One region of the Vagococcus changpingensis genome, then DNA from elsewhere that is predicted to be linked to it. Evidence: predicted binding sites of a transcription regulator. Region 1 holds the regulator's gene; each other region holds the start of a gene.

Region 1 (8,383 bases):
TCTAGATAATGCTCACTAAGTAAGATAGAGAGTCTTTCATCTCGTGTTTTCTTATAAAACTTATTAAATAAATTCGTCACTAAAATACTCTCCTTGAAATTTAGTTTTTACCGTACAGACGTTGATGATTATCAGTACCTTTAAAGAAAAAGATGCCATTGTCTGTTTTATCTTGATTAAACAAATGATTACCATCTGAATCGATGCTTAATTCTTTGGTAAACATCGTCGTATAGTCTTCGATAGATAAATCCATTCTATTGGTTAATAGTTTTTCATGTTCAGCTGCTAATAAAGAATCTTTAAAACCATCAACTAATTTTCCGGTAAATATTTCTGCTACAGCACCGCTACCGTAACTAAAGAAACCAATGCGATCAGTTGCGGTAAGAGAAGATGACGCATGTTCAATCAAGGACATAAAACTTAAATACAATGAACCAGTGTAAATATTTCCGATATCACGAGAGTAGTTTGTACTATATTGGTAGTTTTCTAGTAATAAGTCTTTGTTTTTTGGTGCCTCTTTCTCCAAAACTGGTAGTAAAGCTTTTTTCCCCATTTTGGTATAAGGTAAATGGAAACAAAAAGCAGAAAAATCTTCTAGTGATAGATTAGTCCGTTTAGAATATTCTACCCATAACTCACTGAAAAAAGAAATATACGCTTCATTTGAGAATTTGCCATCGACAATGGCTGTTTTAGAATAATTTGGTCGCCAAAAATCAAAAATACTTTTTGTCATAGAAACGGATACTTCCTCAATTTCTAAAATACTAGGTGAAGAGCTGATAATCATTGCAATAGCACCAGCTCCTTGTGTGACTTCGCCAGAACTATTTAGTCCATATCGTGAAATATCTGATCCAATTACTAATGCTTTTTTATCTGGATGCAGTTTAACAAAGTCAACAGCCATCATTAAACCGGCTGTCGCACCATAGCATGCCTGTTTTAAATCAACTGATTTTGCAAAAGGATGGATGTCTAGTAGTTGATGAATAAATGAAGCAACTGATTTTGATGCATCGACACCTGTTTCAGTTCCAACAACGATTAAATCTATGTTATTTAAATCATTTTTTGTAAGTAGAGGATAGGCGGCATTTGCAGCCATGCTGACTGTATCTTGACTTATAGGAGGAACAGACATTTTTGATTGTCCAATGCCTATAGTAAATTTATCAGGATCTACCCCACGATAATTTGCTAGTTCTTCTAATTTAATATATGTGTTTGGGGTGTAAAAATTTATTTTATCTATACCAACCATACATTTAACCTACTTTCTTTTAGAATAAGAGTCATTTATAAGTATTCTATCATAGAAAGAGATAAAGAGTGGAACTTCTTCAGTGATTTTAGTAATCTCTTAAAGTATAAAAAAACAGAACTCTTAAAAAGAGTTCTGTTTAGTATATTTTTTAATTAAGCTTCTTCAGGTTTAGCATTAACTAACTCAGGTTCTGCAACGATATCGTTAGCTTCATCTTCAACAGGAGCAGCCATTTCAACTACAGCACAAATTTGTTCTTCTGCATCTGTAATGATTGTAAACTCATCATGTTTAGGAATATCAGCAACTACTAAAGAATCTCCAATTTCTAAATCTTCAATGTTTACTTCAACACGTTCTGGTAATTTATCTGGAGTAGCTGATACAATAACACTATATAAGTTTTGTTCTAGAATACCACCAGATTTAACTCCTTTAGAAGTTCCAACAAGTGATAATTCAGCTTCTACTTCAGTTTCTTGAGACATATCTACTGCTAAGAATTCTACGTGAATCCATGATTTAGTGAATGTATCTAATTCATAAGTATGTAATAATGTACTAATTTTTTTACCGTCTAACTCTAATACATAAACAGCATTTAATCCATTTTCACGAATATCTTTTTCAAGTTGACGGGCATCAACAGAAATTGATAGATTTTGTATACCGTTACCATTTACAGCTCCAGGTACACGTCCTTCTTCTCTAAGTTTTCTGCGGATAGATCTTGGTCTAGTTGCTCTTTCTTCTACTTTTAACACTACTGACATAAATAATTTCCTCCTTTAGAATATAACATCTTAATTAGTTCGTTATTTAGTTCATGTAGACGTAATCGTTGTGATGAGCTAATCGATTAATCTAGGTGATATTGATAAGTGTGTTAAATTTATCAATAACGAACAATAAGATTATATTATACCTTTTGAGGCAATCTTAATAATTAAATACTAATTAATAAGTTAAATATGGTGACTAAGGACTTAAGCAATCCATATATTGCCTGCTCATCATGGTTTTAAACCACACTATAATATAAGCTTATGAACTAACCATACGACGAAAAGAAGAAAAGGTCAAGTGATATAGTTTTAAACAAAAAAACAAACTCCATGAGTTTGTTTTTTTGTTATGATAAAGAACTAAATAAATATTCTCTTACTAATTGTTCAGTAGCGTCAATAGAATCTTTATGGGTTCTTTCATAAGCATGACTTGACTCTATACCTGCTCCAATTAGCCCGTGTTTAACATCTGCTCCAGCTTTCATTGCAGCAGATGCATCACTACCATAATAAGGATAAATATCTAATTGGTAAGGAATTTTTTTCTCCTTGCACAGTGACACGAAATGATTTCGAAGGTCTACATGATAAGGACCACTAGCATCTTTGACACAGATAGATACGGTGTGTTCATCTGTTTGTTGATCATCTCCCATAGCTCCCATATCAACTGCAACATATTCAACAACTTGAGAATCAATATTTGAATTTCCACCATAACCGATTTCTTCGTTATTTGAAAAGAAGAAATGGGTTGTGTATGGCAAGGTTTGTTTGGTTTCTTTTAGATTGATTAAAAAATTTATTAGAATAGCTGCGCTAACTTTATCATCTAGATGACGAGATTTTATATATCCTGATGGTGTAATAATTGTTCTTGGATCAAAACTAATAAAATCTCCTACTTGAATACCAAGTTGTTCTGTTTCATCTTTTGAAAATACTTTTTCATCAATTCTAACTTCCATATTTTGTTGGTCGCGTTTAGCTGTTCCAGCATCTTTATAAACGTGAACACTAGTTTGATGCATTAAAATCGTACCTGTGTAGTCTCCGTTATTTTGAGTATGAATTGTGCAGTATTCACCTTCAATTGAATTGAAATGAAACCCACCAATTAAGTCCAATTTTAACCTACCATCTGGTTTAACGGCACGAACCATAGCACCTAACGTGTCAATATGAGCAGTAATAAATCGTTGTTTCTCTTGATTTGTTCCAGGAACAGTGATTATTAAACTTCCTTTATTATTAATACAAGGCTTATAACCAGATTTATTTAATAGGTTACTAATAAATGCAATAATTTTTTTAGTATCTCCCGTTGGAGAAGGAATATTGGTTAATTCCTTTGTTAATTCAATAGTATCTTTATACAAATGACTCATCCTTTCTTTTTAATTAAGGGTAGATGAATCATTCATAAAAAGCAATGCTTATTTTTTATAGGATAGATGGTTATGTTTTTGTTGAGAGCGACGATAACTTTTTTCATCCCAAAGCATTAACCATAATAATACAAGTGGGGTCAATATAATTAATGCAACATCTAATCCCATATTACCTAAAATAACACCAATAATTAAGACAATTAAAATTAGAGCATATCTTCTGATAGCAAACATAAAACCACTCCTTAAACTATTTGATAGAACATATGTTCTTATCTTTGAATATATTATACAAACATCCGTTCCCTTTGTAAAGAAAAAAATAAAGCATAGTGTTATGCTTTATTAAATATGATTTCTATAAAGTCCAACCACTTTACCTAAAATAGCGACACTGTTTAAGATAATTGGTTCTAATGTATCATTTTCCGGTTGTAATCTAATATGATTTTTTTCTTTAAAAAACCTTTTACATGTTGCTTCATTTTCATCTGTCATAGCAATAACAATTTCACCATTAATAGCAGATGACTGTTTTCTTACAATGACATGATCACCATCAAATATCCCAGCATTTATCATACTATCTCCACGAATGGTTAACATGAATAAACTGTTTTGTTCATATTTTAAGTCAGGAGGTAATGGGAAAAAATCTGATGCTTCTTCAACAGCTAAGATTGGCTCACCTGCAGTTACAACACCAAGCATTGGAATAAAAGGAGAGTTAACGCCAATCATTTTTAACCCTTCATTTGTTAATTCGATTGCTCTGGGCTTAGTTGGATCACGAGTAATCAATCCTTTTTTTTCCAAACGTGATAAGTGACCATGAACAGTAGACGTTGATGAAAGGTTAACAGCTGTTCCAATTTCTCTTACAGTTGGAGGATACCCTTTTTTTTCAACTTGTTCATGAATATATTTTAAAACGTCTAATTGCCTAGAAGAACGTTTAGTTGACATGATGATACCTCATTTCCTTTTTTTTGAGTGTAACATAATTTTTTCTTAAAATCAAACGCATGTTCGTACGTTTGAACGATATATAATTGTTTTTTTATCTTTTTTAAGCTACTATTTAGGTAGTACTTTAAGGAGGTCGTGACTTATGTTAAGTGAAAAAAAATTAGCAAGAATTAATGAGCTAGCAAAGAAAGCAAAAACAACTGAGGGACTAACTGACGTTGAAAAAAAAGAACAACAATTATTGAGGGAAGAATATTTACATAGTTTTAGAAAAGGTATGAGAAATCACATTGAGGGAATGAAAGTAGTCGATGAAGAGGGGACAGATGTTACTCCTGAGAAATTAAAACAAATCCAAAAAGAAAAAGGATTACATGATCGATAAAATTGCATGTGTTATTTCTATAAAAACGCTTGTAAAATAATATTATTAGATGTAAAATACAATAAAGGTAAAAAAAACCTAAATAGGAGGGCGTTATATGTTATTTGATCAAATTGATCAACTAGGTGTGAATGCAATTCGTACCCTTAGTTTAGACATGGTTCAACAAGCAAATTCAGGACATCCAGGATTACCCATGGGGGCAGCTCCAATGGCTTATACTCTTTGGACAAAATTTTTAAAGGTCAATCCTAAAACATCAAGACAATGGGTAGACCGTGATCGTTTTGTGTTATCGGCAGGACATGGTTCTGCAATGCTTTATAGTTTACTTCATTTGTCAGGTTATAACTTACCAATGGAGGAATTAAAAAAATTCCGTCAATGGGATAGTTTGACACCAGGACATCCTGAAGTTCATCATACAGATGGGGTAGAAGCAACAACTGGTCCATTAGGTCAAGGAATTGCGATGAGTGTTGGATTTGCGATGGCAGAAGCGCACCTCGCTGCAACATATAACAAAGATCAATTTAATATCGTTGACCATTACACGTATGCTTTATGTGGTGATGGTGATTTAATGGAAGGTATTTCTCAAGAAGCAATCAGTTTAGCTGGTCATTTAAAACTTGGTAAATTAATTGTGTTATATGATTCAAATGGTATTTCATTAGACGGACCATTAGATAAGTCATTTACGGAAGACGTTAAAGGTCGTGTTGAATCATCAGGATGGCAACACATTTTAGTCAAAGATGGCAATGATTTAGAAGAAATTGCGAATGCTATTGAATCCGCACAAAAAGAAACTACAAAACCAACCATGATTGAAGTCAAAACAGTGATTGGGTTTGGTGCTGAAAACGAAGGGACAAACAAAGTTCATGGTGCACCACTTGGAGCTGAAGGTGTGGCGTTTGCTAAAAAATCTTACGGTTGGGATTACCCAGCATTTACTGTACCAGAAGAAGTCGCAACACGTTTCCACGCTGATATGGTAGAAAAAGGTGAAAAAGCAGAAGCAGAGTGGCAAAAACAATTTGCTGATTATAAAGCTGCTTATCCAGAACTAGCGAAACAATTTGAAGAAGCCTTCAAAGGTGACGTGACAGTTGATTTGGAATCTGTTTTACCAACATATGAACTTGGTGAAAGTGCGGCAAGTCGTGTGACAAGTAAAGAAGCCATTCAAGTCTTATCTAAAGAAATCCCATCATTCTGGGGAGGATCTGCCGATTTATCATCATCAAATAATACCATGGTGGCAGCTGAAAAAGATTTTGAACCAGGACAATATGAAGGCCGTAATATTTGGTTTGGGGTTCGTGAATTTGGTATGGCAGCAGCAATGAATGGGATTGCTTTGCATGGTGGAACACGTGTCTATGGTGGAACATTCTTTGTATTCGTTGATTACCTACGTCCAGCGTTACGTTTATCAGCGATTCAAAAAGCCCCTGTCACATTTGTGTTAACACATGATTCGATTGCGGTTGGTGAAGATGGTCCAACGCATGAGCCAATCGAACAGTTATCAAGCTTACGTGGGATACCAAATGTAAACTTAATTCGTCCAGCTGATGGCAATGAAGTATCAGCTGCATGGAAATTGGCCGCAACGTCAACGGAGACACCAACTGTTTTAGCTTTATCAAGACAAAACTTACCTGTTCTTGAAGGAACAAAAGAAAAAGCCTATGAAGGCGTGGGACGTGGAGCATACGTATTATCTCCATCAAAACGTGACACACCAGACGGAATCTTAATCGCGACTGGATCAGAAGTTAAATTGGCAATGGATGCTCAAAAAGCGTTGTATGAAAAAGAAGGCGTGGATGTGTCAGTCGTTTCAATGCCATCGACTACTTTATTTGACGCACAAGATACAGCTTATAAAGAAAGTGTGTTACCTTCATCAGTGAGCAAGCGTGTATCAATCGAAATGGGTGCAACATTTGGTTGGGAACGTTATGTTGGCTTGTCTGGAAAAACGATGGGCATTGATCGATTTGGTGCCAGTGCACCTGGCAATAAAGTGATTGAAGAATACGGATTTACAGTAGAAAATGTTGTAAAAACATTTAATTCTTTATAATAAAAAAACCCGGTAGTTTTTAAACTTTCGGGTTTTTTTGTTTATTATGATATAATTTATAATTAGTTAGTGGTGTGAATAGATAGTGTTGTATAATAGTAAAAATAAAAAAAGCGCCACAAAAGTTGATTAAGGACTAAGCCTTATTTTAACTCGCTATATTGTTTTGAATGCTTCCAAAAAACATACTAAGGTTCCTTTCAATGCATACACGTTTTAGAACTATGAAACTAATCATTATTTATAAAAATCTATGTCAATGTTACTTTGTTGACATAGATTTTTATTTTATTTATTCAAAGATTTGTTCATGCCCATAAAAATGGCTTGCGCTAGACCCATTGCACAAAATAGTGTTGCGACGATAAAGGCAATATTGTAACCATGTAAAGTAGCAGATAACACATCTGATTTGTAAGTAATAGGAGAACTTAACAGAAGTGATTTATGCGGCATATCTTTTAGGGTTGCTTGAGATAGGAAACTAATTAAGATGGCTGTCCCAATAGAGCTGAATAATTGTTTTGCTGTATTATTTGCAGCGGAACCATGACTAATGAGAGTATCAGGTAGTGAATTCATACCAGCTGTGGTTATTGGCATCATAACCATACTGACACCTAGCATTCTGACGCCGTAAATAATGGTGATAAAATGCATAGGTGTTTTTTCATTTAGTGTACATAAACAAGCAGTCCCAATTGTTAGTAAACTCATTCCAATAATTGATAAATATTTTTCTCCATACTTATCAAATAATTTACCAGTAATGGGCATCATAATGCCTAAGATTAAAGCACCTGGAAATAACACTAATCCAGAATGAAATGGATTATACCCGCGAACATTTTGGATATAGAGAGGGAGTACCATTTCAGCACCAACCATAGCCATATTCACAATACCACTTAAAATGGTTGTATTAATAAATAATTTTGATTTAAAGACCTCCATACGCAAAAAAGGGTTACTGATTTTAAGTTGTCTTTTGCAGAAAATCACCACAAGGGCAGTCCCTAAAATAAGTAATAAAAGAACAAGAGGATCTGTCCAGCCATGATCTCCGACAAGAGAAAACCCATAAAGTAAACTACCAAAACCAAGAGTGGATAGGATAGGTGAAGGAATATCTATTTTTGAAGGATGCAAGGGAAGCACATTCTGCATAAAAATAATAGATAGAACGATAACAAAAAGAATGATGGGGATAAGTAAGCCAAATAAGTAACGCCAGTTGAAAGTATCGATAACCCAACCAGAAAGCGTTGGACCAATAGCTGGAGCAAGACCGATAACAATCCCTGCAATACCTAGTGCTTTACCACGCTCATTTTCAGGATAGATGCTTAACATAATGGTTTGTAAAAGAGGAAGTGAGATACCAACTCCCATAGCTTGAATGATTCGACCAAATAATAAGAGGTTAAAAGAAGTTGAGACAAAGCAAATAATGGTTCCTATTAAAAAAAGAGTAAT
Region 2 (8,383 bases), 130 kb from region 1:
AAAATAGCCATTTTACAGATAAACAATGGCAAGCAGTGTATGACTCTGGGGATAATTTATTGATTTCTGCCTCTGCTGGTTCTGGTAAAACAACGGTATTAGTTGAGCGAGTGATTCAAAAAATTAAGTCGGGCGTTAATGTCGATGAATTATTGATTGTGACTTATACAGAAGCCGCTGCAAAAGAGATGAAACAACGAATTAAAGTAGCCATTCAAACAGCTATTACAGAAGAAGTTGATACCGCACAAAAAGAGCATTTGGTAAAACAACTGGGACTACTTCCAACAGCTACCATCAGCACACTTCATGCTTTTTGTTTACGTGTCATTCAAAGATACTATTATCTTATTCATATCGATCCTGTTTTTCGTTTATTGACTGATGAAACAGAAAATTTACTATTAAAGGAAGATGTCTGGGATGAGCTAAGAGAAGAACTATATGGTGAAGAAAGAGAAGCGTTTTATCAATTAACTGAAAATTTTTCTAACGACCGTAATGATAATGGGTTGATGGAACTCATTTTTTCGATACACTTATTTGCTCAAGCGAATTCTGAACCGGAAAATTGGTTAGATAGTTTGCTTGAAAATTATCAAATAACAGACAGCTTAGTCAACTCGCCACTCTATCAACAATACATGAAACCAGATGTATTAAATCAATTACTGTTAGCTCAAGTAACGATAGATGAGTTAGTGAATCGTTGTCAAAGTGATGAAGAACTAAAGAAAACACTAGAAACAGTCAGTGACGATAAACAATTAATTGATACATTATTATTTTTAATTACCGAAGATAGACTTGATGACTTTTATGATTATTTGATAAGCACACCATTTAAGCGTATTAAAGCGCCGTCTAAAAAAACAGCATCAGAAGAAGTTCAAGAAGAATACCAGGAAATAAAATTGGTACGAGATGGTGTAAAAGAAAGTATTGGAAAGTTAAGAAGTCAGTATTTCAAACAAAGTCCTGAAGAGATGTTAGAGATATTAGAAAAATCACAGTCAGTGGTTGAAGAGCTAATTAGTGTGACCAAGCGATTTATTAACCGATTTTCTAAAGAAAAAGAATCTCGTCATGTACTTGATTTTAACGATTTAGAACATTTGACGTTGGCAATTTTAAGAAAACAAGTTGAAGATCAATGGGTAGAATCTGAAGCCTCTACCTATTATCGTCATAAATTCAATGAAATTTTGGTAGACGAGTATCAAGATATTAATAGACTACAAGAAACGATTTTGTATTGGCTACGTCGTCCTGAAAAACATAATGGTAATCTATTTATGGTAGGGGACGTTAAACAATCAATTTATGGGTTCCGTTTAGCTGATCCTACTTTGTTTATTGAAAAATATGAACAATTTGCGACAGAAGAAGATGGTCGTCGCATTATCCTAGCAGAAAATTTTCGTTCAAGAAGTAATGTCTTAGATTTTACGAACCTTGTCTTTACACAATTAATGGATAAAGAATTAGGGCAATTAGATTATGATACGAGTGCTGAATTAATTGTTGGAAATAAGTCATTTCCTGAAAGTAAGGATTATGATACAGAGTTATTAATTTATCAAACCACATCAGAAGAAAAAAATCAGGAGTCATTAGAATTTAGACTAGATGGAAAAACAGAAGGTGAGTTACGACTTGTTGCGTTAAAAATTCGAGAATTAATTGATAAGAAATTTGAGTTGTTTGATAAAAAAGAAGAAAAAATGCGTTCAATCACCTATAAAGATATTGTATTGTTAACACCAACGAAAAAAAATAACTTAGATATCTTAGATATTTTTAAAGAGTATGATATCCCTTTAATGGTGAATGATACACAAAATTATTTTCAAGCAACTGAGATTAGAATCATGATTTCTTTACTACAACTAATCGACAACCCTTATCAAGATATTCCGTTAGCGGCTATTTTACGCTCGCCGATTGTTGGGATTGGTGAAAATGATATGGTTCTATTAAAAAGCTATGACATGACAGGCTATTATTATGACGCCTTGCAGAAATTTTTAATAGACGGGGATAAATCCAGTCAGTTATATCAAATTATCGAGACGTTTAATCAACAGTTTAATTATTGGCGTGAGTTGGCTAGAAGAAAACGATTAGTTGAATTGATTTGGCAAATATATAAAGATACCGACTTAATTGATTATGTAGCAGGACTTCCATCTGGTCTGCAACGAAAAGCAAATCTTCATGCGTTGTATCATCGTGCATCGAGTTATGAAGAGATGAGTTTTAAGGGGCTATTTCAATTTATTCGGTTTATCGAAAAAATGCAGCAAAAAAATAAAGATTTAGCGGAAGCCTCTAACATTAATGAAGAAGCAGATGCGGTTAGAGTGATGACCATTCATGCTAGTAAAGGCTTAGAATTTCCTGTTGTATTTTTATTAGATATGTCAAAACAATTCAATCTTATGGATGTTAGACAACGAAAATTTGTTTTCGATGAAGAACTTGGTATGGGAATCAAATACAAAGACATTGAAAAACGATTAGAATATGATACTTTTCCTTTCAATGTGATTAGAGAATATAAAAAACAAAAACTTTTGGCTGAAGAGATGCGTAAATTATATGTGGCGCTAACTCGTGCAGAAGAAAAGCTCTACTTAGTCGGTTCCTATAAAAGTAAAGATGATGCTTATAAGAAATGGGCAACTTCAACCAGTACTGAGCATATAGTGTTACCGACCGCAAGTAGACAGTCAACATCAAGTTTGATGGACTGGATAGGCATGTCTTTAGTAAGGCATCCAGACTTTGAAACTTATTTTCCAACGAGTGATGTGGCTGTTTTACCAGGACTAAAGAAACATCCAGGTCAGTTTTCAATTCATTTTTATCAAGAAAAGGATATTCTAGCTAGACATATGGTTCAAGGAGGGCAAGAAGAAGGGTTAAAAATATCTGATGTGAAACCAAATGTTAAATTACTAAAAGAAGTAGTAGATCGCTTAAATTTTTCTTATCCTGAAAAAGATGCCACTATGACGGCAAGTTATCAGTCTGTTTCTGAGGTTAAACGATTATTTGAAGAACCTGATATGAAGGATGTACCAACACTTAATTTCTCAAAAGAGAAACAAATAAAAGCACATAGGGAAGTATTGAGTGATAGTGCTAAGCCTAAATTTATGGAAGGTGATATCCAAATTAAATCGACAGATATTGGTTCAGCAGTACATTTATTGATGCAATTGCTACCTCTTGATAAAAAGCCAACAGAACAAGATATAGAGGCACAAATAGAGACAATGATACAAAATGGTGTTTTTACAGAAAAATTAGCAGCTATATTACCTATCAATAGAATAAAGTCGTTTTTTGATACAACATTTGGCGAATATCTATTAGCACACCATGAATTTACTAGAAGAGAACAACCCTTTTCCTTACTATTACCAGCTAAAGAGCTGTATCAAGATTATGTGACTAAAGAAGAGGATACTGTATTGATTCATGGGATTATTGATGGATTTGTCTTAACAGACTCAGAGCTTATTTTATATGATTTTAAAACAGATTATGTGCCTAAAGATGCTAGTATTGAAGAATTAGAAAAATTAAAACAACGTTATGTTGGTCAATTAACACTTTATCAATTAGCGTTAGAAGAAATTTATCAAAGAAACGTGACATCTTCTAAATTGATTCTATTAAATAGTGGAGACATTATTGATATGATATAAATGTTATTCATTTGAAAAAAAAAATGATAAAATAAGTGTCAATAAAAGGAGAGGGATGTGATATGTATGTATAAATCCTCTAAAGAACTTAAAATGCAAGCAAAAGAATCACTCAGAGGACGATGGAAAGAAGCAGTAATGTTGAATTTGGTACCATCAATCATTCAAATGATTTCAATGTTTTTTCTTACTATAATAATAGTGGTGTTTGGATTATTTATTGTCACGACGGCAAGTGATCAATCAAATTATTCAAAAATAGCGGGAGACGACTATGATAGTATTCAACATGAATATACATGGGAGGAAGACTTCGATGATGAATCACCTGCTTCAGACGTAGTAGCGGCAATTGCTTCAGTAGGATCTGCTCCATTAGCAGGACCTATATTTAGTTTTGTTATAACATTTTTAACAATTGGTATTTCATTTACTTTTTTAGATGTCATAAGGCGTGGAAAATCACAAGATATGTCGTTTAAAGAATCGTTTAGATTATTTAATGGAAATGATTTTGTTCCAGTATTATTGATTAATATTTTGACATATGTTTTCCAATACTTGTGGACTTTATTATTTATTATTCCAGGTATTGTAAAAGGATATTCTTATTCACAAGCAAACTTTATTTATAAAGATTTATCTTCATCTCGTGATACAAGGAGTATGGGCGCTACAAGTTTTATAACTGAAAGTCGTGAATTAATGGATGGGCATAAAGGTCGATTATTTTGGTTAGATATTAGTTTTATTGGGTGGTATTTTGTGGGAATGCTAACAATGGGAATAGGATTATTATGGATTAATCCATATATTAATGCGACGAAAGCAGCGTTCTATGATGATTTATCTAAAGGAAAATTTTTAGAAGAAGAAGTAATGGAAGAAGATGAAATTTGGACAAGTTTTTAAAGAATGAGATGATTCTCATTCTTTTTTTATTATATTGATACCTTAAAGTCAGATGAATTTAATGCATAAGTCGTATGATGAATGGCATACCAATTATCCCGAATTGGTTTTTGAATTCTATTTATAAGTAAAATAGAATCATTTACAACCTTCATTTCCACTAGAGCGACGGCTTTGGTGGTTTTTTTGTGTCTTCGTGGTATAATTGATACGAACGTATATTCTTTTTTTGGAGGTTAGTTTATGTCAAATGGGTTAAGGTTTCCGTTAATCAATGATTTATCTCGGAAAATTATTCATATTGATATGGATGCTTTTTATGCTTCTATAGAAGAAAGAGATAATCCTAGTCTAAAAGGTAAGCCGTTAGTCATTGCCAAACACCCTAATGATACAAATGGACGCGGAGTTGTCACTACAGCGAATTATGAAGCAAGAAAATACGGTATTCATTCAGCTATGAGCGCAAAAAAAGCATATGAACTATGTCCACATGCCGTGTTTGTTTCAGGAAATCGGGAATATTATGCTGAAGTTTCTAAACAAATTCATGAAGTTTTTAGAGAGTACACTGATGTAGTTGAACCTCTTTCTCTTGATGAGGCTTACCTTGACGTAACGCTTAATAAACAAGATATTAAAAGTGCAATAAAAATAGCCCGACTTATTCAATCTAAAATTTATGAGAAAGTCGAACTAACTAGTTCTGCAGGAGTCAGCTATAATAAATTTTTAGCTAAAATTGCGTCAGATTACGATAAACCTAAAGGATTAACCGTTATACTACCGAAAGAGGCACAAAAGTTTTTGTTTGAGTTACCAATTGAAAAATTTTATGGTATTGGAAAGAAGACAATTCCATTCATGCATGAAATGGGCATATACACAGGAAAAGATTTATATGACATACCCGAATTGACGTTAATCGATTGGTTTGGTAAAAAAGGATATAGCTTATATCGTAAAGTTAGAGGAATCCATAATGATCCAGTAGAAAATAATCGAGAGAGAAAATCAATAGGTAGAGAAAGAACTTTTGGAAAAATACTTATCCAAGAATTGGATGTACTAAATCATTTAAGAGAATTGTCAGAAGAAGTTAGTCAAAAACTATTGAAAAATGAATTAAAAGGAAAAACAATCGTTCTAAAGGTAAGAACTAATTCTTATGAAACAGTTACAAGAAGGATGACATTAAATAAATATATTTGTCAAACGGAAGAAATTTATTTTTATGTTAATCAATTGTGGGAAGAATTAAATTGGATAAATAGTGGTATTAGACTAGTAGGAGTAACAATCACATCTTTAGAAAAGTCTGTTTATGAAGTAATAGAATTACCTTTATTCATTAAAAAAGGATAAATAAATAAGTAATATTGAAAAAAATAAAAAAAACTGTTGACGAATTGTGACATAATTGTTATATTAGTAAATGTCCTTGAGACACAGCTTTTAAAAAGTACAACTTTTAACATTTAGCTAATAGGATTTTTATTCTAGCGAACGAATTTTCAGAAAATTTAAAAAATTCAAAAAACTGTTGACAAGTTATTATAAACTTGTTATGATATAAAAGTTGTTACGACAACAAAGTTTAGACCTTTGAAAACTGAACAAAGTAAGACGAACCAAATGTGTAGGGCGTTTCTACTATGTAGAAACAAACCATATTTAGTGAATACAATTCGCTAGCAAGTTTTAAAACAAATGAGCTAAACATCGCAAGATGTTATCAACTTTTTATTGAGAGTTTGATCCTGGCTCAGGACGAACGCTGGCGGCGTGCCTAATACATGCAAGTCGAACGCACTTCTTTTCACCGGAGCTTGCTCCACCGAAAAGAAGTGAGTGGCGGACGGGTGAGTAACACGTGGGCAACCTGCCCACCAGAGGGGGATAACACTTGGAAACAGGTGCTAATACCGCATAATTGCTTTTGCCGCATGGCGAAAGTATGAAAGACGCTTCGGTGTCACTGGTGGATGGGCCCGCGGTGCATTAGTTAGTTGGTGGGGTAACGGCCTACCAAGACCATGATGCATAGCCGACCTGAGAGGGTGATCGGCCACACTGGGACTGAGACACGGCCCAGACTCCTACGGGAGGCAGCAGTAGGGAATCTTCGGCAATGGACGAAAGTCTGACCGAGCAACGCCGCGTGAGTGAAGAAGGTTTTCGGATCGTAAAACTCTGTTGTTAGAGAAGAACAAGTGATAGAGTAACTGTTATCACCTTGACGGTATCTAACCAGAAAGCCACGGCTAACTACGTGCCAGCAGCCGCGGTAATACGTAGGTGGCAAGCGTTGTCCGGATTTATTGGGCGTAAAGCGAGCGCAGGCGGTCTTTTAAGTCTGATGTGAAAGCCCTCGGCTCAACCGAGGAAGGTCATTGGAAACTGGAGGACTTGAGTGCAGAAGAGGAGAGTGGAATTCCATGTGTAGCGGTGAAATGCGTAGATATATGGAGGAACACCAGTGGCGAAGGCGACTCTCTGGTCTGTAACTGACGCTGAGGCTCGAAAGCGTGGGGAGCAAACAGGATTAGATACCCTGGTAGTCCACGCCGTAAACGATGAGTGCTAAGTGTTGGAGGGTTTCCGCCCTTCAGTGCTGCAGTTAACGCATTAAGCACTCCGCCTGGGGAGTACGGCCGCAAGGCTGAAACTCAAAGGAATTGACGGGGGCCCGCACAAGCGGTGGAGCATGTGGTTTAATTCGAAGCAACGCGAAGAACCTTACCAGGTCTTGACATCCTTTGACCACTCTAGAGATAGAGCTTTCCCTTCGGGGACAAAGTGACAGGTGGTGCATGGTTGTCGTCAGCTCGTGTCGTGAGATGTTGGGTTAAGTCCCGCAACGAGCGCAACCCTTATTGTTAGTTGCCATCATTTAGTTGGGCACTCTAGCGAGACTGCCGGTGACAAACCGGAGGAAGGTGGGGATGACGTCAAATCATCATGCCCCTTATGACCTGGGCTACACACGTGCTACAATGGACAGTACAATGAGTTGCGAGACCGCGAGGTTTAGCTAATCTCTTAAAGCTGTTCTCAGTTCGGATTGTAGGCTGCAACTCGCCTACATGAAGCCGGAATCGCTAGTAATCGTGGATCAGCATGCCACGGTGAATACGTTCCCGGGCCTTGTACACACCGCCCGTCACACCACGAGAGTTTGTAACACCCAAAGTCGGTGAGGTAACCTTTTGGAGCCAGCCGCCTAAGGTGGGATAGATGATTGGGGTGAAGTCGTAACAAGGTAGCCGTATCGGAAGGTGCGGCTGGATCACCTCCTTTCTAAGGATAATTACGGAAAACACATTACGTTTTACTTTGTTCAGTTTTGAGAGGTCTACTCTCAAACAGATTGTTCATTGAAAACTGGATAGTTGAAGTTAGACATCAACATAAACCGAGAACACCGCGTTGAACAGTTTCTTTTAAAGAACTGTGAAATGTATTAACTATTATCTATCGCTAGTTAATAGTTAATGAAAAAAAGCTAACCGTAAGGTTAGAAAAGGTTAAGTGAATAAGGGCACACGGTGGATGCCTTGGCACTAGAAGCCGATGAAGGACGGGACTAACACCGATATGCTTCGGGGAGCTGTAAGTAAGCTATGATCCGGAGATTTCCGAATGGGGGAACCCAGTATCTTTTATAGGATATTATCTAGTAGTGAATACATAGCTATTAGAAGGTAGACGCAGAGAACTGAAACATCTAAGTACCTGTAGGAAGAGAAAGAAAA
Region 3 (8,383 bases), 710 kb from region 1:
AAAACAACTTTAATTAGTATTCCACGAGATACACGGGCTGAAATTGTTGGACATAATTCAGTAGAAAAAATAGCTCATGCTTATGCTTATGGACAAGCTAAAATGGCGATGGATACTGTCGACCATTTATTAGATATGCACTTAAATCATTATGTTTGGATTAACATGATGGGATTTGAAGAATTGGTCAATGCAGTTGATGGAGTAGAGGTAACAAACAAATTTGAATTTGAACAAGATGGTATGACCTTTAAAAAAGGACCAATCAAATTAAATGGTAAAGAAGCACTCGCTTATACACGGATGAGATATGAGGATCCAAATGGAGATTATGGTAGACAAGTGCGACAACAACAGGTTATTGAAGCTATTGCTGACAAGGCATTAGGTTTTACAGGTGTAAAACGTTATAAGGAAATATTAACGGCAATAGAAAATAATATGAAAACAGATTTAGAACCGGATGAAATGTTTGAGATTGCGATGACATATCGTGATAGTTTTAAACACATCGAAAGTGATACCTTGCAAGGTGAGGGAGTGATGATTGATGGGATTTCTTATCAGGAAATTCCTGAAACAGAACTGGCTCGTGTACAAAATTTAATTAAATCACAATTACAATAATAAAAAAGAGTTAGCCGCTTAAAAGTGGTCAACTCTTTTTTCTATTTTATGCAAGAGCTCCCATTGGATCCCAAGGAGCTAAAACAGTGACATCATCTTTTTCAATGACTTCTTTTAAGTCATCAGAAAGGTATTTTTTGTTTACAACGACTTGATAAGTGTATTCACTCATCCAATCATCACTCATGACAAAATAACCTTTTGTTCCAACTTTATCCCCCCAACTATTTTCAACTTTCCATTTAGTTGGTTTATCATTGATTAAGTTTACGCCTGTTAAGACCATTGCGTGAGTCATTAAACTTTCACCATAATCTAAACGTTCTGCTTTACTCATATCATAATTAATATCTAATGTATCTTGTACACTATAAATATCAGTTGCCATAATACCAGTATCTCTTGTTGACGATTGGCCAACATCACAACCAAACCAAACACTTTCGCCATCTTTTAATTGCGCGATAGCTAAGTTTTTGAATGTTTCAATATCAACGTTTAAGTGACGAACTTCTTTACCACCAACGACGTTTCCTAACATATCAACTGTATAAACTTGATTGTAAGGTTTGTCTTTTGTTGGGGCATTGATAATGCTGACATAATCATTTAAATCAGTTCCAATATATTTATCATAGAAAGAAGTAGGAGTTAGCCCTTGTTCTAAGTGATAGTTACCATCATTATCATAGTAAGAATAATCAAATTCAGTTGGTGGTGTACCTAGAGAGGTACTTAATAAATTATAGATTTCTTGTAGTAACTCAATTTTACGAGTTTCAACTTCTGATTCAGAGGCGCCATTAGCAATTAATGTTCTTAATGTTAAGGCATCTTTTCTTAATTTTTTATTTAAGTAAGTATTTAACTCACGACTGCTTGAACTACTTTTTGTTTCAGGCATGATTGTTTTTGGCACAATCCCATATTTTTGGATAATCGCTACTAACATATCCCATTGGCCACCATCTTGTTGAGGGGTTGCTAGTAAAAATGCTACTTCACGACTTGTTAATTCTTGGTTGCTTGTTTTGATAATATTTTCATAGAAGTAATTTGCTTTTTCAAATTTATCCCAGAAAAACGTATAGTTTTGAGATAATTCGAAGTCTTTGATGTGATGATTGTTTAAGACATCATGTCTGAATGTATTAAGGGCTGCAAACATCCAACAACGACCACTTTGTTTTTGATTTGTCACGTTTCCTGTATCTAAGTCGATAGAGAAAACGGGATTGTTTTCAACAACTGCTTTTTGATTTTCTGATGAGGCTAAAATACCATTTTTCATCACTGCACGTTGGCTTAATAAATGCTCACGATTAGCCACGTATTTTTGCTCCATATGTTTGATTTGTTCATTTGAAATAGATTTAACCATGTAACCACACCTTTCTTTTGTTTCTATTCTACTCCAACATTCTTTAAAATAACACTAAATCGATTATTTTTTTATAAAGCGAACTGTTTTGCGAAAGTATGTTCGGTATGATAAAATTGAGGAAATAAGTAAATCTAAAGGAGTTTCAGCATGATTGATAGACAAACAAACAATACCTTTGATTTAGTGTCAAAATATGAACCGGCTGGGGATCAACCGGAAGCGATTAAGCAATTAGTAAAGAATATAGAAAATAATGAAAAAGCTCAAATATTAATGGGGGTAACAGGATCTGGTAAAACGTTCACCATGTCTAATGTAATACAGCAAGTTAATAAACCTACCCTGATTATTGCACACAACAAAACACTTGCTGGACAACTATACAGTGAGTTTAAAGAGTTTTTTCCAAATAATGCAGTGGAGTATTTTGTGAGCTATTATGATTACTACCAACCAGAAGCCTATGTTCCTTCAAGTGATACATATATTGAAAAAGACTCGAGTGTCAATGATGAGATAGATAAATTACGCCATTCAGCGACTAGTTCCCTATTAGAGCGAAATGACGTGATTGTTGTGGCATCTGTGTCTTGTATTTATGGCTTAGGTGATCCTAGAGAATATCAAAATCAAGTTTTGTCATTACGTGAAGGGATGGAAATGGAACGGGATCAACTTCTTAGACATTTAGTTGATATTCAGTTTGAACGAAATGACATTGACTTTCAGCGTGGACGTTTCCGTGTACGCGGTGATGTTGTGGAAATATTTCTAGCGTCAAAAGATGACTTTGCTTTAAGAATTGAATTTTTTGGTGATGAGATTGACCGCATTAGAGAGTTTAATGCCTTAACAGGTGAAATTATTGGAGATAGAGAGCATGTGGCGATTTTCCCCGCGACTCACTTTGTGACGAATGAAGAGCATTTAGAAGAAGCCATCGCTAAAATTCAAAAAGAATTAGATTGGCGCTTAAAAGAACTTAGAAGTGAAGAAAAATTATTAGAAGCCCAACGATTAGAACAGCGAACTAATTATGATATTGAAATGATGCGTGAGATGGGGTATTGCTCAGGGATTGAAAATTACTCTCGGCATATGGATGGAAGACGAGAAGGAGAAGCACCTTACACTTTACTCGATTTTTTTCCTGATGATTTTTTGATAATGGTAGATGAATCCCATGTTACGATGCCTCAAATTAGGGGCATGTATAATGGGGACAGAGCAAGAAAACAAATGTTAGTGGATTATGGTTTCAGATTACCTAGTGCGTTAGATAACCGACCACTTAGATTGGAAGAATTTGAAGAAAAAGTGGACCAAATTATGTATGTGTCTGCTACTCCTGGACCGTATGAAATGGAACAAACAGATGACATTGTGGAACAAATTATTAGACCAACTGGCTTACTTGATCCAGTAATTGAAGTAAGACCAATCATGGGGCAAATTGATGATTTAGTCGGTGAAATATATGAACATGTTGAACGAAATGAGCGTGTCTTTATTACGACGTTAACGAAAAAAATGTCAGAGGACTTAACGGATTACTTTAAAGAATTAGGAATTAAAGTAAAATATTTACATAGTGACATAAAAACACTTGAGAGAACAGAAATTATTCGCGATTTACGATTAGGTGAGTTTGATGTTTTAATAGGGATTAACTTATTGCGTGAGGGATTAGATGTTCCTGAAGTGTCACTTGTTGCCATACTTGATGCTGATAAAGAAGGGTTCTTACGTAGTGAACGCTCACTTATCCAAACCATCGGACGAGCGGCAAGAAACGCCGACGGTAAAGTTATTATGTATGCTGATAAGATTACTGACTCAATGGAGCGAGCGATGTCAGAAACAAGTCGTCGTCGGACTATTCAGGAAGAATATAATGCCGAACATGGTATTGTACCGAAAACAATTAAGAAAGATATTCGTGATTTGATTCGCATTACAAAAGAAAGCGAAGATGAATCAGCTGATTCAGTGTCTATTAAAGAACAATACAATGCAATGGATAGAGATGGAAAAGAAGCTGTTTTACTTGATATTGAGTTACAAATGAAAGATGCTGCCAAGGCACTTGATTTTGAAAAAGCTGCCACATTGAGAGATACGTTGCTAGAACTAAAAGCAAGTAAATAGGAGATAAGGTATATGGCAAATGATAAAATAGTGATTCGTGGTGCAAGAGCACATAATTTAAAAAATATAGATGTAACTATTCCAAGAGATAAACTCGTCGTGATTACAGGACTTTCTGGTTCAGGAAAAAGTTCCTTAGCATTTGATACGTTATACGCTGAAGGGCAACGTCGTTATGTCGAAAGTTTGTCGTCATACGCACGACAATTTTTAGGGCAAATGGATAAGCCAGATGTTGATAGTATTGATGGGTTGAGTCCAGCCATTTCAATTGACCAAAAGACAACCAGTAAAAATCCTCGTTCAACAGTTGGGACCGTCACGGAGATAAATGACTATTTAAGGCTATTATTCGCTCGAGTAGGTGAGCCTATTTGTCCAAATGATGGTACGAAAATTAGTAGTCAGTCTCCAGAGCAGATGACAGACAAATTGTTAGAGTTAGAAGAAAGAACGAGAATTCAGATTCTAGCACCACTCATTCGTGGGAAAAAAGGACAACATAAAAAAGTATTTGAAAAAATCAAAAAAGATGGGTTTGTCCGAGTGAGAGTTGATGGGGAAACCTATGATAATTCTGAAGTGCCAGAGTTAGAAAAAAATAAAAAGCATGATGTTGAAATTATCGTTGACCGTATTGTGATAAAAGATGGCGTTCGCTCAAGATTGTTTGACTCACTTGAATTGGCGTTGCGTTTGGCAGATGGTTATGTATTAGTAGATGTGATGGGACAAGAAGAGATGTTGTTTAGTGAGCATTACGCTTGCCCTTACTGTGGATTTACAGTAGGCAATATTGAACCTCGATTGTTTTCATTTAATACGCCATTTGGTGCGTGTCCAGAGTGTGATGGATTAAGTGTTAAGTTGGAAGTAGATGCAGACTTAGTTGTTCCAGATGAGATGAAAACGTTACGTGAAGGAGCGATTGTACCGTGGAATCCAATCAGCTCAAATTACTACCCAAATATGTTAGAACAAGCCTGCGAACAATTTGGTATTGATTTTGATACACCATTTAAAGAATTAACAAAAGAACAAAAAGATTTATTGTTCAGAGGGTCTGGAGAAAAGACGTTCCATTTCCACTATAAAAATGAGTTTGGTGGCGTGCGTGATGTTGATATTCCTTTTGAAGGGATTTTAACAAATATTAATCGTCGTTATCACGAAACAAATAGTGATTATACAAGAGAACAAATGAAGCTATACATGACAGAATTAACATGTGAAACGTGTCATGGTTATCGACTAAACAAAGAAGCCTTATCGGTAAAAATTGATGGGAAACATATTGGAGAAATCAGTGATTTATCAGTAAATAAATCATTAAATTATATGTCCAAGTTAACGTTTGGTGAACAAGATACCATAATTTCACAGCCAATTTTAAAAGAAATAAAAGATAGATTAAGTTTCTTAGAAAATGTCGGTTTGGGGTATTTAACGCTAAGCCGTTCTGCTGGAACATTATCGGGTGGAGAAGCCCAACGTATTCGTCTCGCTACTCAAATTGGGTCAAATCTATCAGGTGTACTATACATTTTAGATGAGCCATCTATTGGATTGCATCAGCGAGACAATAATCGCTTAATTGATTCGCTTAAAAAGATGCGTGATTTAGGTAATACACTAGTTGTTGTGGAACATGATGAAGATACAATGCGAGCGGCAGATTATCTAATCGATATTGGTCCAGGTGCTGGTGAACAAGGTGGAGAAATTATATCAGCTGGAACGCCAGAAGAAGTGGAAAAAGATCCACATTCATTAACTGGTCAATATTTATCTGGTAAAAGGAAAATCGATGTCCCTACAGAACGACGTGAAGGCAATGGTGAATGTGTTAAAATTACTGGTGCCAAAGAAAATAACTTGAAGAATCTATCAGTTGAATTTCCGATGGGGAAATTTGTTGCGGTTACTGGTGTCTCTGGTTCTGGTAAAAGTACATTGGTTAATACGATTTTAAAGAAAGCTCTGGCTCAAAAAATTAATCGTAATTCAGCTAAACCTGGTAAGTTTGATAAGATTACAGGCTATGAATCGATTGAAAAAATAATTGATATTGATCAAAGTCCGATTGGACGAACACCAAGAAGTAATCCGGCAACTTATACGAGTGTGTTTGATGATATACGTGATTTGTTTGCTAAAACCAATGAAGCCAAAACACGTGGTTATAAAAAGGGGCGTTTTAGTTTTAATGTGAAAGGTGGCCGATGTGAAGCATGTCGTGGTGACGGTATCATCAAAATCGAGATGCACTTTTTACCAGATGTGTATGTTCCTTGTGAAGTGTGTCATGGTCAACGATATAATTCTGAAACATTAGAAGTGAGATATAAAGGAAAAAATATTGCAGAAATATTAGAGATGACAGTGGAAGAATCTGTTGACTTTTTCCAAGCGATTCCTAAAATACATCGTAAGCTTCAAACGATTGTGGATGTCGGACTTGGTTACGTGAAGTTAGGTCAATCAGCAACTACCTTATCTGGTGGGGAAGCACAACGTATGAAGTTAGCCAGTGAATTACATAAACGTTCATCAGGTAAAAATTTCTACATATTGGATGAACCAACAACAGGTCTTCATACTGAAGATATTAGTCGCTTACTTGAAGTACTAAATCGTTTAGTGGATAGTGGAAACACTGTCCTGGTTATTGAGCACAATCTTGATGTCATTAAAACGGCTGATTATGTGATTGATTTAGGACCAGAAGGTGGAGATGGTGGTGGAACCATTATCGCAACTGGAACACCAGAAGACATTATTAAAGTAGAAGAAAGTTATACAGGCTATTATTTAAAAGAAGTGATGGAACGTTAAAATGAGGTATATATTATGATGAAAACGACAGATTAATTTTTGTCGTTTTTTGTTATTTTAAGTAAAGAAATTGTATAAATTTATTAGATTTTTTGTAAAGCGGTTACATTGTAAATTAAATGTAAAAAGACTTGCAATTTATGTTACTAAATTATATGTTTATCATGAGATAAGTCAGAAACTATTTCAATATGTAAATTTTTTGTAAAAATTTAGGGGGGACATTCGTGAAAAGAGTGTTAAAAATGATCGCATCAGTAGGGTTTTTATTGACTGTTACAGGATGTGGCGCAGTTGACAATGGAGAATCTATTAATGCTGTTGGGTCATCTGCCATGCAACCACTTGTTGAGGCAGCTGGTGAACAATATAGTAGTAATCATTTAGGTAAATTTATTAATGTACAAGGTGGAGGTAGTGGAACTGGTTTAAGTCAAGTTCAATCCGGTGCCGTACAGATAGGTGATTCCGATTTGTTTGCAGAAGAAAAAGAAGGAATTGACAGTAAACTATTAGTTGATCATAAAGTAGCTGTTGTTGGATTGACACCAATCATTAATAAAGAAGTTGGTGTGTCAAACATCACAATGGAAAATTTAAGGAAAATATTTACAGGTGAAATTACCAATTGGAAAGAAGTTGGCGGAAAAGATCAAGATGTCGTTTTGATTAATCGAGCTACAGGAAGTGGTAGTCGTCACACGTTTGAACAATGGGTATTGGATGGACAAAAAGCAAAAGGGTCACAAGAACAAGACTCTACTGGGATGGTTAGACAAATCGTTAGTACCACACCTGGCGCAATCAGTTACGTAGCTTTCTCTTATGTTACAAAAGATGTGGCAACATTAAGTATTGATGGTGTAAAACCTACAGAAAATAACGTTAAAAATAATAAATGGGTTATTTGGTCATATGAACATATGTATACAAAAGGAGAACCAAAAGGATTAACAAAAGAGTTCTTAGAATATATGTTGACTGATGAAGTACAAGAAGATATTGTTCCTCAACTTGGTTATATACCAGTATCACAAATGCAAGTTGAGCGTGATGTTGAAGGTAATATAAAAGAAATTTCCAAATAAAAATTGTTGTTTCAATAGGAGGATATATTTTGGAAGATATTCAAAGCAAATTGCTAAAAAAGTCAAAAAAAGCAAAATTAGAACAATTTGGTAAGACTATTAGTTTTATTGCCATTTTATTTATTGTTGTCGTTGTCGTTGCCATCTTTTATTTTGTAGCGAGTAAAGGTTTAGCTACCTTCTTTAAAGATAAAGTAAATCTATTCGATTTTCTTTTTGGAAAAGAATGGAACCCAGGATCTGTGAGTGACTCTGGAAAACCATTGGTTGGAGCATTGCCAATGATTACAGGCTCGTTTAT

The links. The regulator LexA, encoded in region 1, represses DNA repair genes until DNA is damaged. The targets are predictions, from matches to a motif close to CNAACANNTGTTNG.
Region 2: dinB (DNA polymerase IV) is a predicted target of LexA. The motif match lies at 4,840-4,853, and genes of this name have one in related genera.
Region 3: uvrB (excinuclease ABC subunit UvrB) is a predicted target of LexA. The motif match lies at 2,100-2,113, and genes of this name have one in related genera.

The regions. Positions count from the first base shown of each region.
Region 1 is NZ_CP093384.1:1,389,928-1,398,310, reverse strand. Features, by position in the region: gene MN187_RS06900 (hydroxymethylglutaryl-CoA reductase, degradative) at 1-80, opposite strand, end outside; gene MN187_RS06895 (hydroxymethylglutaryl-CoA synthase) at 101-1,273, opposite strand; gene MN187_RS06890 (50S ribosomal protein L25/general stress protein Ctc) at 1,429-2,049, opposite strand; gene MN187_RS06885 (M42 family metallopeptidase) at 2,409-3,443, opposite strand; gene MN187_RS06880 (hypothetical protein) at 3,501-3,689, opposite strand; gene lexA (transcriptional repressor LexA) at 3,801-4,421, opposite strand; gene MN187_RS06870 (DUF896 family protein) at 4,567-4,809, shown strand; gene tkt (transketolase) at 4,907-6,907, shown strand; gene MN187_RS06860 (MDR family MFS transporter) at 7,196-8,383, opposite strand, start outside.
Region 2 is NZ_CP093384.1:1,519,750-1,528,132, reverse strand. Features, by position in the region: gene addA (helicase-exonuclease AddAB subunit AddA) at 1-3,716, shown strand, start outside; gene MN187_RS07415 (DUF975 family protein) at 3,783-4,628, shown strand; gene dinB (DNA polymerase IV) at 4,872-5,993, shown strand; rRNA gene MN187_RS07405 (16S ribosomal RNA) at 6,371-7,928, shown strand; rRNA gene MN187_RS07400 (23S ribosomal RNA) at 8,154-8,383, shown strand, end outside.
Region 3 is NZ_CP093384.1:679,431-687,813, forward strand. Features, by position in the region: gene MN187_RS03445 (LCP family glycopolymer transferase) at 1-627, shown strand, start outside; gene MN187_RS03450 (C1 family peptidase) at 674-2,008, opposite strand; gene uvrB (excinuclease ABC subunit UvrB) at 2,159-4,159, shown strand; gene uvrA (excinuclease ABC subunit UvrA) at 4,172-6,994, shown strand; gene MN187_RS03465 (phosphate ABC transporter substrate-binding protein PstS family protein) at 7,240-8,082, shown strand; gene pstC (phosphate ABC transporter permease subunit PstC) at 8,112-8,383, shown strand, end outside.